DNA from 3 places in the Flexivirga alba genome. Region 1 is predicted to be linked to each of the others. Evidence: riboswitches for the same ligand, from Rfam matches in the RefSeq annotation. Region 1 holds a riboswitch; each other region holds the start of a gene.
What was found. Region 1 has a riboswitch for S-adenosylmethionine ahead of metX (homoserine O-acetyltransferase MetX). Riboswitches for the same ligand answer to the same signal wherever they lie in the genome.

Region 1 (3,322 bases):
GTCTCCTGACGACGAAAACCGTTGGTGCAAAACAGATCCGACCCGAATGGGTCACTCCGCAGGTTTGACCGCGAGCACCGGACAAGCGGCGTCGAGCAGGATCCGCTGGGCATTCGCACCCAGGATCAGCTTGCCCACGGGTGACCGCCGGCGCAACCCGATCACCAACAGGTCCGCCGACTCCTCGTCGGCGATGCGCAGCAGCTCGTCGGTGGCGTCCTCGGTCGGCCTCAGAGTGCGTACTTCGTAGCTGACGTCCTGGTCGGCCAACTCTTCCAGCTGGGCGCGAGCATCGGGGTCTGGTCCTGCCCGTCGCTGTGCGCGGAGTCCAGCACGATCAGCGGAGTCTGCCGGACGGCGGCTTCGGCGGCTGCCCGACGCAACGCGGCAGCGCCTTCCTTGGTCGGCACGTATCCCACCACGACAGCCACTGCGCGCTCACCTCTTCCATCGGATGTACCGCCGACGCTACCGGACCACGGCCGTGGGCGGGTCGTCGGCGACGTGACCCGAGTCACCTCAACCCGCGACCGGCACCGCCAGGCGGTGCCGACGCGCGTCGGCAACCGTCTCGGACACGATGGCGGCGATCTGATCAGTCTCGATGAGGAAACCGTCGTGGCCGTGCCGCGAGCGCATCAACCGCAGCCGGCCGTGGCCGTGCGCCGCGACGATCTGCTCGGACAGCGCCACCGGGAAGAGCCGATCGGAGTCGACCGCGGCCACCCGCAACAGGCCCGGGTAGCTACCGAGCACCTCGGTCAGGCTGCCTCGCCCACGTGTCACGTCGTGGCTGGCCATCGCAGCGGTGAGGTGGACGTACGACCCGGCGTCGAACCGCGCGACGAGCTTGCCTGCCTGATGATCCAGGTAGCTCTCGACCGCGAATCGGCCGTCACCGAGCGGGTTCTCGTCGGTTTGCGGACGGATGCCGAACCGGGTGTTGAACTCGTCGGCGCTGCGGTAGGTCGCGTGAGCGATGCGTCGGGCGATGCCCAGCCCGTCACTGGGTATGACGCCCGTACCGTAGTAATCGCCCCCGGCATACCCGGGGTCGGAGGTGATGGCGAGGGTCTGCGCCTGGCCCCAGGCGATCTGGTCGCCCGTAGCCTGCGCGGCGCTGGCGATGACCAATGCGGCGTGGGTGCGCTCCGGGAAACCGGTGACCCACTCGATGGCCCGCATGCCGCCCATCGATCCACCGAGCACCAGGAACCACGCGTCGATGCCGAGTGCGTCGGCGACCGCCGCCTCGACGGCGACCTGGTCACGGATGGTCGTGCGCGGGAAGCGGGAGCCCCACGGCGAGCCGTCCGGGGCGAGCGAGCCGGGTCCGGTCGTGCCGCGGCAGCCGCCCAGCACGTTGATCGCGACGACATACAGGTCGTCGGTGTCCAGCGGGCAGCCCGGGCCGATCAGATCGGGCCACCAGCCGGCGGTGGGCTGACCCGGACCCGGCTCTCCGTCGACGTGTGAGTCGCCGGTGAGGGCATGCTCGACGAGGACGGCATTGTCGGCGTTCGGCGACAGCCGGCCCCAGGTCTGGAAGGTGACGACGACCTCCGGCAGGTGTTCGCCGTTCTCGAGTCGCACGTCGGTCAGCCGGATGGCGCGCGCGTCCGGGTTGCTGTCCTGCGGCGGCGCGCACCACTGCGTCGCAGGTGTCACAGTGCGTATGGCGGTCATCCGGCCCACTCCTTGGGTGCCCCTGGGGCTCGCCGGCCCCGCGCTTGCCGACCGGCGTGCGCGGTCGACCTTGTCCTCACCCGGGGCACCCCACCGCGGTGGAGGGTTGCCGCCCAGCCAGCCGGGGCTGTGTTCGCCTAAGGAGTTGGCCACCCGTCGGGCGGTCACTTCCAGCGAACGCTGGGACTCATGACAGGTATGACGGTAGCAAAAATCGGGCGTCGGCAAAAAGTCGTTGTCCACTCTGCGGAGCAGCGATCAGGGCCGTCCTGCTCCGCTCAGGCGGAACGCTGCTCGCCGCTGTGCGGACGCAAACCACCTCGCAGCGCGGCTGCGAACAGCTGCGCCAGCCGACAGTCCGGGTCGACGGCGAGCGCACGCTCGACCGCGAGCATGGCCAGCACACCACTGCCGGTCGTCCATTGAACGCCCGCGATCAGCATCAGCACCGGCACACTGTGCTCACGCGGGATGCAGGCGACCCACTCCCCGAGGCGTCCGGCCACGTCCGAGACCGGATCGTCGAAGGTGGCTTCGTCGCGGGCATGCAGCGGCGCCGGACCCAAGTCGTAGTGCTCGTCGAGCTCGTCGGGCAGGACCTGCTCCGGCGACAGGAAATCGGGCATCAGCCAGGCCAGCACGTAGTCGCGCACCGTGATTCGCGCGACGGCCGCGGTCGCGGCGGCCAGCACCTCGACGGGCAGGCAGTGCACGTCCTTCTCCGCCCTGCACAAGATGCGTTGCAGCGCATCGGCCCCCTCAGTGTCGGGCTCGTCGGCGGCCGCGCAGCGCTGGCTCCGGCCGGACAGAGCTCTCCCCACCGCTTGAGCCACCAGCGGATGTCGTATGTCGAACCGACGGCCAAGCTCGTCACGACTGGACGCCGGCACCACGCCGCGCAACACGTGCTCGGCGACCGGCGCCACACGGGCCGCCTCCGGGACCTCGACCAGCTCATGCGGGCAGCAACCACAGGCGCACTGCTCCGCCCGCCACTGCACGCCGTGAACGCTGGCGACGTGGGAGACATCGACACCGAGATCGTCCAGCTCCCAGCGCAGCACGTCGACGAAGTCGCGGTCCCCCTGCATGAATCCGCCGTAACACAGGACGATCAACTCGTCCGGGCGAGAGCGCGCGACGCCGGCCGCCATCTGGCGGGCCGCGTCGACCACGTCGAGCTGAGCCGGGCGGTTCAGCCGGGCGGTGATCGCCAGGCGTCCCTCATGGATGCCGACCAGCGCCAGCGAGTCGGCGGGCAGGAAGCCGAGCTCGTAGGGCAGGAGGGCGATGATCTCGCCGATGCCGCTCACAGTGGATGTCATGCACCGCAGCGTGCGGTGGGTGACCGGTGTCGGCATACCCCCTCAAGTGCCGGGTGTGGAGGACCGCCCACGGCAAGAAGGGATGTGGATCAGGACAGGCGCTCGCCCTTGATCGTGGCGCCGCGGCGCTTCTCCCACTCGAGGAACTGATCCGTGTCATGGGCCAGTGTCTTGGCCAACCAGGCCAGCACGACCGCGTCGTCGGCGAGCCCGATGACGCCGAGGAGAGCTTCCGGCAGCAGGTCGACCGGCGAGACGACATACGCAGCGGCTGCGGCGAGCAGGCCAAGATGTCCGGCGCTCACTCCGCC
Region 2 (3,322 bases), 900 kb from region 1:
CGCCAGGCTCGGTGCGCTGGGCGCCAACAGCCGCCGAGAGGCCATCGCGGCAACGAAAAGCACCGCTCCGGCGACACCGACGCCGAGCAGCACCAAGTAACCGGTCACTCCCGAGGACACCCGGAGAGCCTAACCAGCAGGCGGGGTCTCGTGCGTGAGGCTCTCCCGGAATGGACGGTACGTCCGGTCTGCAGCGCCGTTTCGGGCATCCTGAGCGCGCCGAGAGGTCGATAGATGTCGTGAGAAAGCTCGCTCACAGCATCTATCGTCCTCTCGTGCTCAACTCCGTCTGTGCCGCCCGGCAGACTTCGGTCAGAGGCCGAGCCGGGCGACGTACTGGTCGGCGTATGCCTGCTCGCCCGCGGCGTTCGGGTGGACCGGCACGTAGTTCGTGCCCCAGAGCGCGGGTTCGACCCACCGAGTGCCGACCGGCTTGCACGCGTCGTGACCGACGGTCGGGGCGGACATGTCCACGTACGTGGCCCCCGTTGCGGCTGCGGCGCGCTGCACCGCACTGTTGAGCGTCGCCTCGATCGAGTTCACGTAGGCGACGTCACCGGATGCGATGGGCATCACGGCGAAGCAACTCGAGTTGTCCGCCGGCATCACGTGCGGGTAGCCGGCGATCGCGACCCGGGCATTCGGCGCCTTTGCCCGCACGGACTTCAGGGCGGAGACGAGGTTCGGGTAGGTGGAGTTGGTGATGCTGTTGGCGAAGCTGTCGCCATACAGCGTCTTGCAGGGGCTGCCGAACCCGAGCGTCGCCATACCCGCACTGCCACACGCAGCGATCATGTTGATGAACGTGTTGTTGTCGTTGCCGCCGATCGTCAGGGTGACCAGATCGGTGGAGGTGCTGAGCGCGTTGAGTTGCGGTGCCACGACGCCGAACTGCTTGCCCGCGAAGTCAGCAGTCGTCGCGCCACCGCACGACACATCAGTGAGCGCGAAACCCTTGGCCGCGGCGATGACGTGCGCGGAGTTCAGCGATGACTGGGTGCACAGGGGCGTGGCATCCGACAGCGGAAGGATGCCGGAGCCGGCGCTGTAGCTGTCGCCCATCGCGACGTAGTTGAGCGGAGCCGCTGAGGCGATGGCTGCCGGCGCGGCGAGTCCGGCGGATGCGACAACGGCTGCTGCGAGTGCGACAGCGGCCCGGCGACGTTGGTGTTTCAAGGGATTCACGGGTCATCCGATCGTTCGAGATCATGCAGGGGCAGGAACTGCAAGGGGACCGTGTCGTCCGGACGACACCCGCGGACGACGCCACAACGGTTGTGACGCACAGCACGCAGGGGCAACTGTGGAGCACAAGTTACCGGCCGGTCAAGACCCTCGGCGCCCGATCAGCGACCAGCACGCAAGGCTGGGAACACGCTGAGCGCGAGCAGCGGCGCGAGATCGGCCGGCGCCTCGGAAGACAAGTCTGGCCAGCGCAGTTCGGCGATTTCGGCGGCAGGCGCCGCCACCGGAACATAGGCGTGCTCGTACACCGTCGCGGTGACTGTGTGGCCGGGCTCGTTGGCGGCATCCGAGCTGAACGTGCCCACCATGCGCAGGTCGTCGGCCCGCACCTGTATGTCGAGCTCCTCACCGACTTCTCGAACGGCCGCGTCGACGGCGTGCTCGCCCGGCTCGAGCTTGCCGCCGGGGAACATGAACATCTCGGTGCCTGACTTTCGGACCGTCAGCACCCGGCCTTCGGGATCCCGGAACACGACAGCGCTGACGACGATCTCCGAACCGGGCACACGCCGAGGCTACCGAGGGTTTGGCGACGGGAAGGACTCGAGTTCCGTCGGCCCGATCAGTCACGGCGGCCCGCCTGCCACGTACGTGAGCCAGGTCACAACGTGGTAGCAACGCTACCGATTTTGACTTATCCGGTAACTACTCCTTATGTTTGAACCAGTCACGAGTCCCAGCGACAAGCCCTGGCTTGCTGGGCGGCAACCCTCACGCACGTGGCGGGGTGCCCCAGGTGAATGACTAGGCCGCAGTGCGCAATCCATCGATTTGCAGTGCGGCAAGCACGGCAGTTCCCCATTGCCCGTCCGCTCGCCGATCGCGTGCGGACGAGTTCGAGCACGGCCGGGCGCATTCGTCATACCAGCGACCCTGAGGACCTCATGCCTGACAAGAACATCCCCGATCCGTCCAACGTCCCGTCCCTGCCGGACCGACCGACTCTGCCGCCGCGTCGCACCCACACCCGACGCAGCTGGATCGGCGCGGCCGTCGTCGGCCTGGTGGTCGGCGGCGGGGGCGGATTCGCAGCCGGTCGCTCGTCGTCCGACAATTCAACCTCCGGCACGAAACTGACCACGGTGAAGATCGGCGTCACCGACGCGGATCAGGACTACTGGACGGTCTTCAAGAAGCTTGCCCGCGATCGCGGCATCAAGGTGCAAACCGTCAACTTCTCCGACTACACCCAGGCGAATCCCGCTTTGGCACAAGGACAACTGGACCTCAACCTCTTCCAGCACCTGGTCTTCCTCGCGACATACAACGACCAGTCCCACGAGACGCTGACCCCGGTCGGATCGACGTATGTCGTGCCACTCAGCCTCTACTCCCGCAAGCACAAGTCGGTGTCGTCGATCCCGGCCGGGGCGAAGATCGCCATCCCGAACGATGCGACCAACCAGGCCCGGGCGCTGCTGGTGCTGCAGAAGGCCGGGCTGCTGAAGCTCAAGGGCGGCGGAAATATCCTGTCGACACCGGCGGACGTCGACAAGGGCGCATCGAAGGTCCAGGTGACCCCGGTCGACGCGTCGCAGACTGTGACGTCACTGTCGTCCGTCGACGGCGCGGTGATCAACAACAACTTCGCGCTGGACGGGAAGCTCGACCCGACGTCGGCGCTCTACTCCGACGACCCGAAGTCGGCGACCGCGCAGCCCTACATCAACGTGATCGTCGCCCGGGAGCAGGACAAGGACAACCCGACGTATGCCGAGTTGGTCAAGCTCTACCAGGACCCGCGCGTCTCGAAGCTCGTCGTCGCCGAGTCCAAGAACACCAGTGTCCTGGTGCGCAAGCCGGCTGCTGCCCTGCGCAAGCTGCTGACCGGTCTGGAGAAGACGGTGGCCTCGAAATGACAGCGACACTGGGACAGACCGTTGAGCCTGAGTCGAACTCGGCGGATGCATTGGTCCGACTGGACGCCGTCAGCAAGGTCTTCGGTAAGGGCGACGACCAGCACCGAGCGCTGTCGGACGTCGACCTGGACATCCGCCGCGGCGAGATCTTCGCGGTGATCGGCTACTCCGGTGCGGGCAAGAGCACCCTCGTGCGGTTGATCAACGGACTGGAGAGA
Region 3 (3,322 bases), 110 kb from region 1:
AGCCAGCATGAGCTGCTCGACGCGTTGCGGCAGGGGCGTGGTCGGAGGAGCCTGCAGGGGCGCCACGCTGATCGACTCGGGCGGAGTCCCGGTCGTGCCGGGCAGCGGCATCGCCTGGGTCCCGTCGGCGGGCGCGGCCTTCTTCTCGTCCTTCGGCGCGTGCTCGGCGCCGTCGACGTTGTAGACCTCGCTCGTGCCCGGATCCTTCTCCCCCGGACGCAGGACACGTCCGCTCTTCGTCCGCCGCGGCACCACCGTGGCGGCCTGCTCGAACGGCTCGTCGCCATCGAGGCTCGGGTCGAGCTCGTCGTTCTTGGCCTTGCGACGACGCTTGCGCTTGCCGCCATCGATCTGGTCGCCGTGCAGATCCTGCGCCACCGCGTCGACTGCCTCATCGTCCTCGGCATACGGGCCGCCGTGCTCGAAGAGCCGGGCACGCAGCTGCGCGAGGCGCTCAGGGATCATCGTCACCGGCGTCGCGGTCATGACCAGCACGCTGAAGATGCCCAGGATGAGCAGCAACGCCATCGCACCGGCTGTGTGCACCGCTGCCACGAGCGGACTGCTGGCCAAGAATCCGATGATGCCGCCGGCGCCGCGCAACGCGTCGGTCTCGCTCGGCTGCGGGATGTCCTTGGCGATGCTCGTGACACCGCAGACCGCGATCGCGAACAGCGCAAGCCCGACCATCACCCGGTTGGTGGCTTGGTCCCCGCGCGGCGAGCGCATCAGGTGGACACCGATCAGGACGAGGACCAGGGGCAGCACGAGCGCGCCGAGACCGAAGGTCCCCGCGACGATGGCGTGTATGACGTCACCCGCCGCACCGGTCAGCCCCCACCATTCGCGGGCAGCGATGACGATGGCCGCGGCGATCAGCGCGAAGCCGAGGCCGTCACGCCGCAGCTCCGGCTCGAGATCGCGGGCCGAGTGACCGACTCGGCGCGCTGCACCGCCGGCGACGTGTGCGACACCCATCCAGGTGCCGCGGGCCGCGCGAAGCGGGAACGGCAGTCCACCACCGGCCGGCTTGCCGCCGGCCCGGGCCTTCGCGCCGGTCGCCTTCTTGGCGGGCGGGCGCGTCGAAGTGCGCCCCGACGCGGGTCGGGAGCGCGAACCGGCTCCGCTCGACCCGGATTTGCTTCGGGTCGCGCGCGCGGTCGTTGTCGACGAGGACGGACGGGTAGCCACGAAAACACCGTACGCGACAACCCCATCCGCCCCATGGGAAACACGCCGCAAGCGCCGACAGCAGCACGACACGCCTTCCCACTCCGCGGGACAGGTTTGACGACGTCGCGGGGGCTGCGGCTACATTTGTTCCCAGGTCATGAGTCTCAGCGTCAAGCCCCGGCTAGCTGAGCGGCAACCCTCCACCGCGGTGGGGTGCTCCGGGTGACGACCGGGCGGACGTGACAACACGTCGGCAAGCGCGGATCGGCCCTGCACGTGCCCTCGTCGATCCCTGATCGGCCAAGGAGCAGCCGTTGAGCATCATCAGCATCGACCCTGAGCAGGACGCCACAGAACAGCACGAGACCGCCCGGCAACTGGGCGTGCCCGCCGCCGGGACCCACCGCAAGCGGAAGGCCGCCGACGGCCTGCCGAGGACGGTGTCCGCCGATCTCGGCGTGCCGACCGTGCACCACACCGTCACCGACTACGCCAACTTCGATCACGGCGCCACCACGCCGGCGCTGGTCGCTGTCGCAGAGGCCGCGGAGCAGGTGCAACGCCGCTACGGGTCCGTGCACCGCGGCGCCGGCTACGCCAGCCAGGTCACCACCGGCTGGTTCGAGGCCGCTCGTGCGCAGGTCGCGGACTTCGTGGGAGCCCGCAGCGGCGACGAGGTCGTCTTCACCCGCAACACCACCGACGCGCTGCGACTGCTCGCCCACTGCCTGCCGCGGGACACCCAGGTCTTCGCCTGGGAGTCGGCGCATCACGCAGCGCTCCTGCCGTGGGCGCAGGACCGCACCACCCGACTGCCTGTGCCGACGAGCGAGCAGCACGCCATACAGCTGCTGCGCGAAGCGCTCGAGAGATCGCCCGAAGGCGAGCGCCTCGTCGTGATCACCGGCGCCTGCAACGTCACCGGCGAGATCTGGCCAGTGACCGAACTCGTAGCTGTTGCAAGGGAGTTCGGGGCAAGAACTGTCCTGGACGCCGCGCAGTACGCACCGCATGTCGAGATCGACCTCGACGTGCTCGGCGTCGACTGGGTCGCCTTCTCCGGCCACAAGCTCTATGCCCCGTATGGCGCGGGCGTGCTCGCCGGACGCAGCGACTGGCTGGACGCCGCGGAGCCCTACCTGCCGGCCGGTGGCGCCACGTCCCGGGTGCACCACGACCACACGCAGTGGCAGTTGGGCCCGGCCCGCCACGAGGGCGGCACCCCGAACGCCGTTGGTGCCATTACGATCGCGGCGGCCTGCGCGACCTTGCAGACGCACCGCGCGACCATCGGGGCGCACGAGGCGCAGCTGCACGGCCGACTCCGTGCCGGACTGGCCGCCATCGATCGGGTCAGCATCGTCGAGGTGCTCGGCGACCGGCCCAACGTCGGCGTCGTCACCTTCACGGTCGAGGGTTATGACCCGTCGCTGGTCTCGCAGGTGCTGGCCGACGAGGACGCCATCGCGGTTCGTGACGGCAGGTTCTGCGCGCATCTGTTGTGCGACGCCGTCGTCGGCGACGGGGCGTGCGCCATACGCGCGAGCCTCGGTCTGGCCACCAACGGTGAGCACGTCGACCGGCTGGTGGCGGCGGTCCGGCGACTGGTCGAGCACGGCCCGGCGTTGTCCTACGTGCACACCGACGAGGGCTGGTCGGCTCCGGCCGACCCACGCGACCTCAGCGAGCCGCTGCCCTGGTGACCGGCTCGAAGCGCAACCTGGCCCAGTAGCCGCGGTGGTCGGTGCCGCTCACGTCGATGGTGCCGTCGGCCACGACACCGAAGCCGCGGGTCAGCACGTGATCCAGCTGGATGAACGGCGGAAGCCACGCGCCGCGGGGCCAGGTCCGCGTCCAGCCCGAGCCGGTCGCGCGACTGCTGTCGGTCAGCCCGTCGGCGAGTTCGCGGAAACCCGGCATCGCCGAGGACGCGTTGAAATCGCCGGCCATCACCAGCGGTTGCTTCGCGGGCAGCTCCGCACGCCATCGGGTGAGTGACCGCAGCGCGGACCGCCAGTCCGGCACGATGTCCGGCAGCGGTGCCGGCGTGTGCACCGCCCGCAACCGGTAGGCGCCTTGCGGCGTCTGCACCAGCACGTCAGGAATGCTGGGGAAACGGCCCGCCGGGTGCGCTGCGATGAGTGTCACC

Region 2: linked by a shared signal. The riboswitch ahead of ACFQDH_RS08370 (MetQ/NlpA family ABC transporter substrate-binding protein) and the one ahead of metX (homoserine O-acetyltransferase MetX) in region 1 are both predicted to bind S-adenosylmethionine.
Region 3: linked by a shared signal. The riboswitch ahead of ACFQDH_RS12410 (aminotransferase class V-fold PLP-dependent enzyme) and the one ahead of metX (homoserine O-acetyltransferase MetX) in region 1 are both predicted to bind S-adenosylmethionine.

The regions. Positions count from the first base shown of each region.
Region 1 covers NZ_JBHSWH010000001.1:2,618,956-2,622,277, reverse strand. Annotated here, with positions in the region: partial or broken gene ACFQDH_RS23905 (universal stress protein) at 52-431, opposite strand; gene metX (homoserine O-acetyltransferase MetX) at 520-1,686, opposite strand; SAM riboswitch class IV at 1,722-1,881, opposite strand; gene ACFQDH_RS12885 (DUF4192 domain-containing protein) at 1,965-3,011, opposite strand; gene ACFQDH_RS12880 (YkvA family protein) at 3,101-3,322, opposite strand, start outside.
Region 2 covers NZ_JBHSWH010000001.1:1,719,016-1,722,337, reverse strand. Annotated here, with positions in the region: gene ACFQDH_RS08385 (NADH-quinone oxidoreductase subunit A) at 1-120, opposite strand, end outside; gene ACFQDH_RS08380 (SGNH/GDSL hydrolase family protein) at 313-1,185, opposite strand; gene ACFQDH_RS08375 (NUDIX hydrolase) at 1,347-1,751, opposite strand; SAM riboswitch class IV at 1,911-2,039, shown strand; gene ACFQDH_RS08370 (MetQ/NlpA family ABC transporter substrate-binding protein) at 2,130-3,104, shown strand; gene ACFQDH_RS08365 (methionine ABC transporter ATP-binding protein) at 3,101-3,322, shown strand, end outside.
Region 3 covers NZ_JBHSWH010000001.1:2,508,703-2,512,024, reverse strand. Annotated here, with positions in the region: partial or broken gene ACFQDH_RS12415 (FtsK/SpoIIIE family DNA translocase) at 1-978, opposite strand, end outside; SAM riboswitch class IV at 1,327-1,439, shown strand; gene ACFQDH_RS12410 (aminotransferase class V-fold PLP-dependent enzyme) at 1,488-2,876, shown strand; gene ACFQDH_RS12405 (endonuclease/exonuclease/phosphatase family protein) at 2,854-3,322, opposite strand, start outside.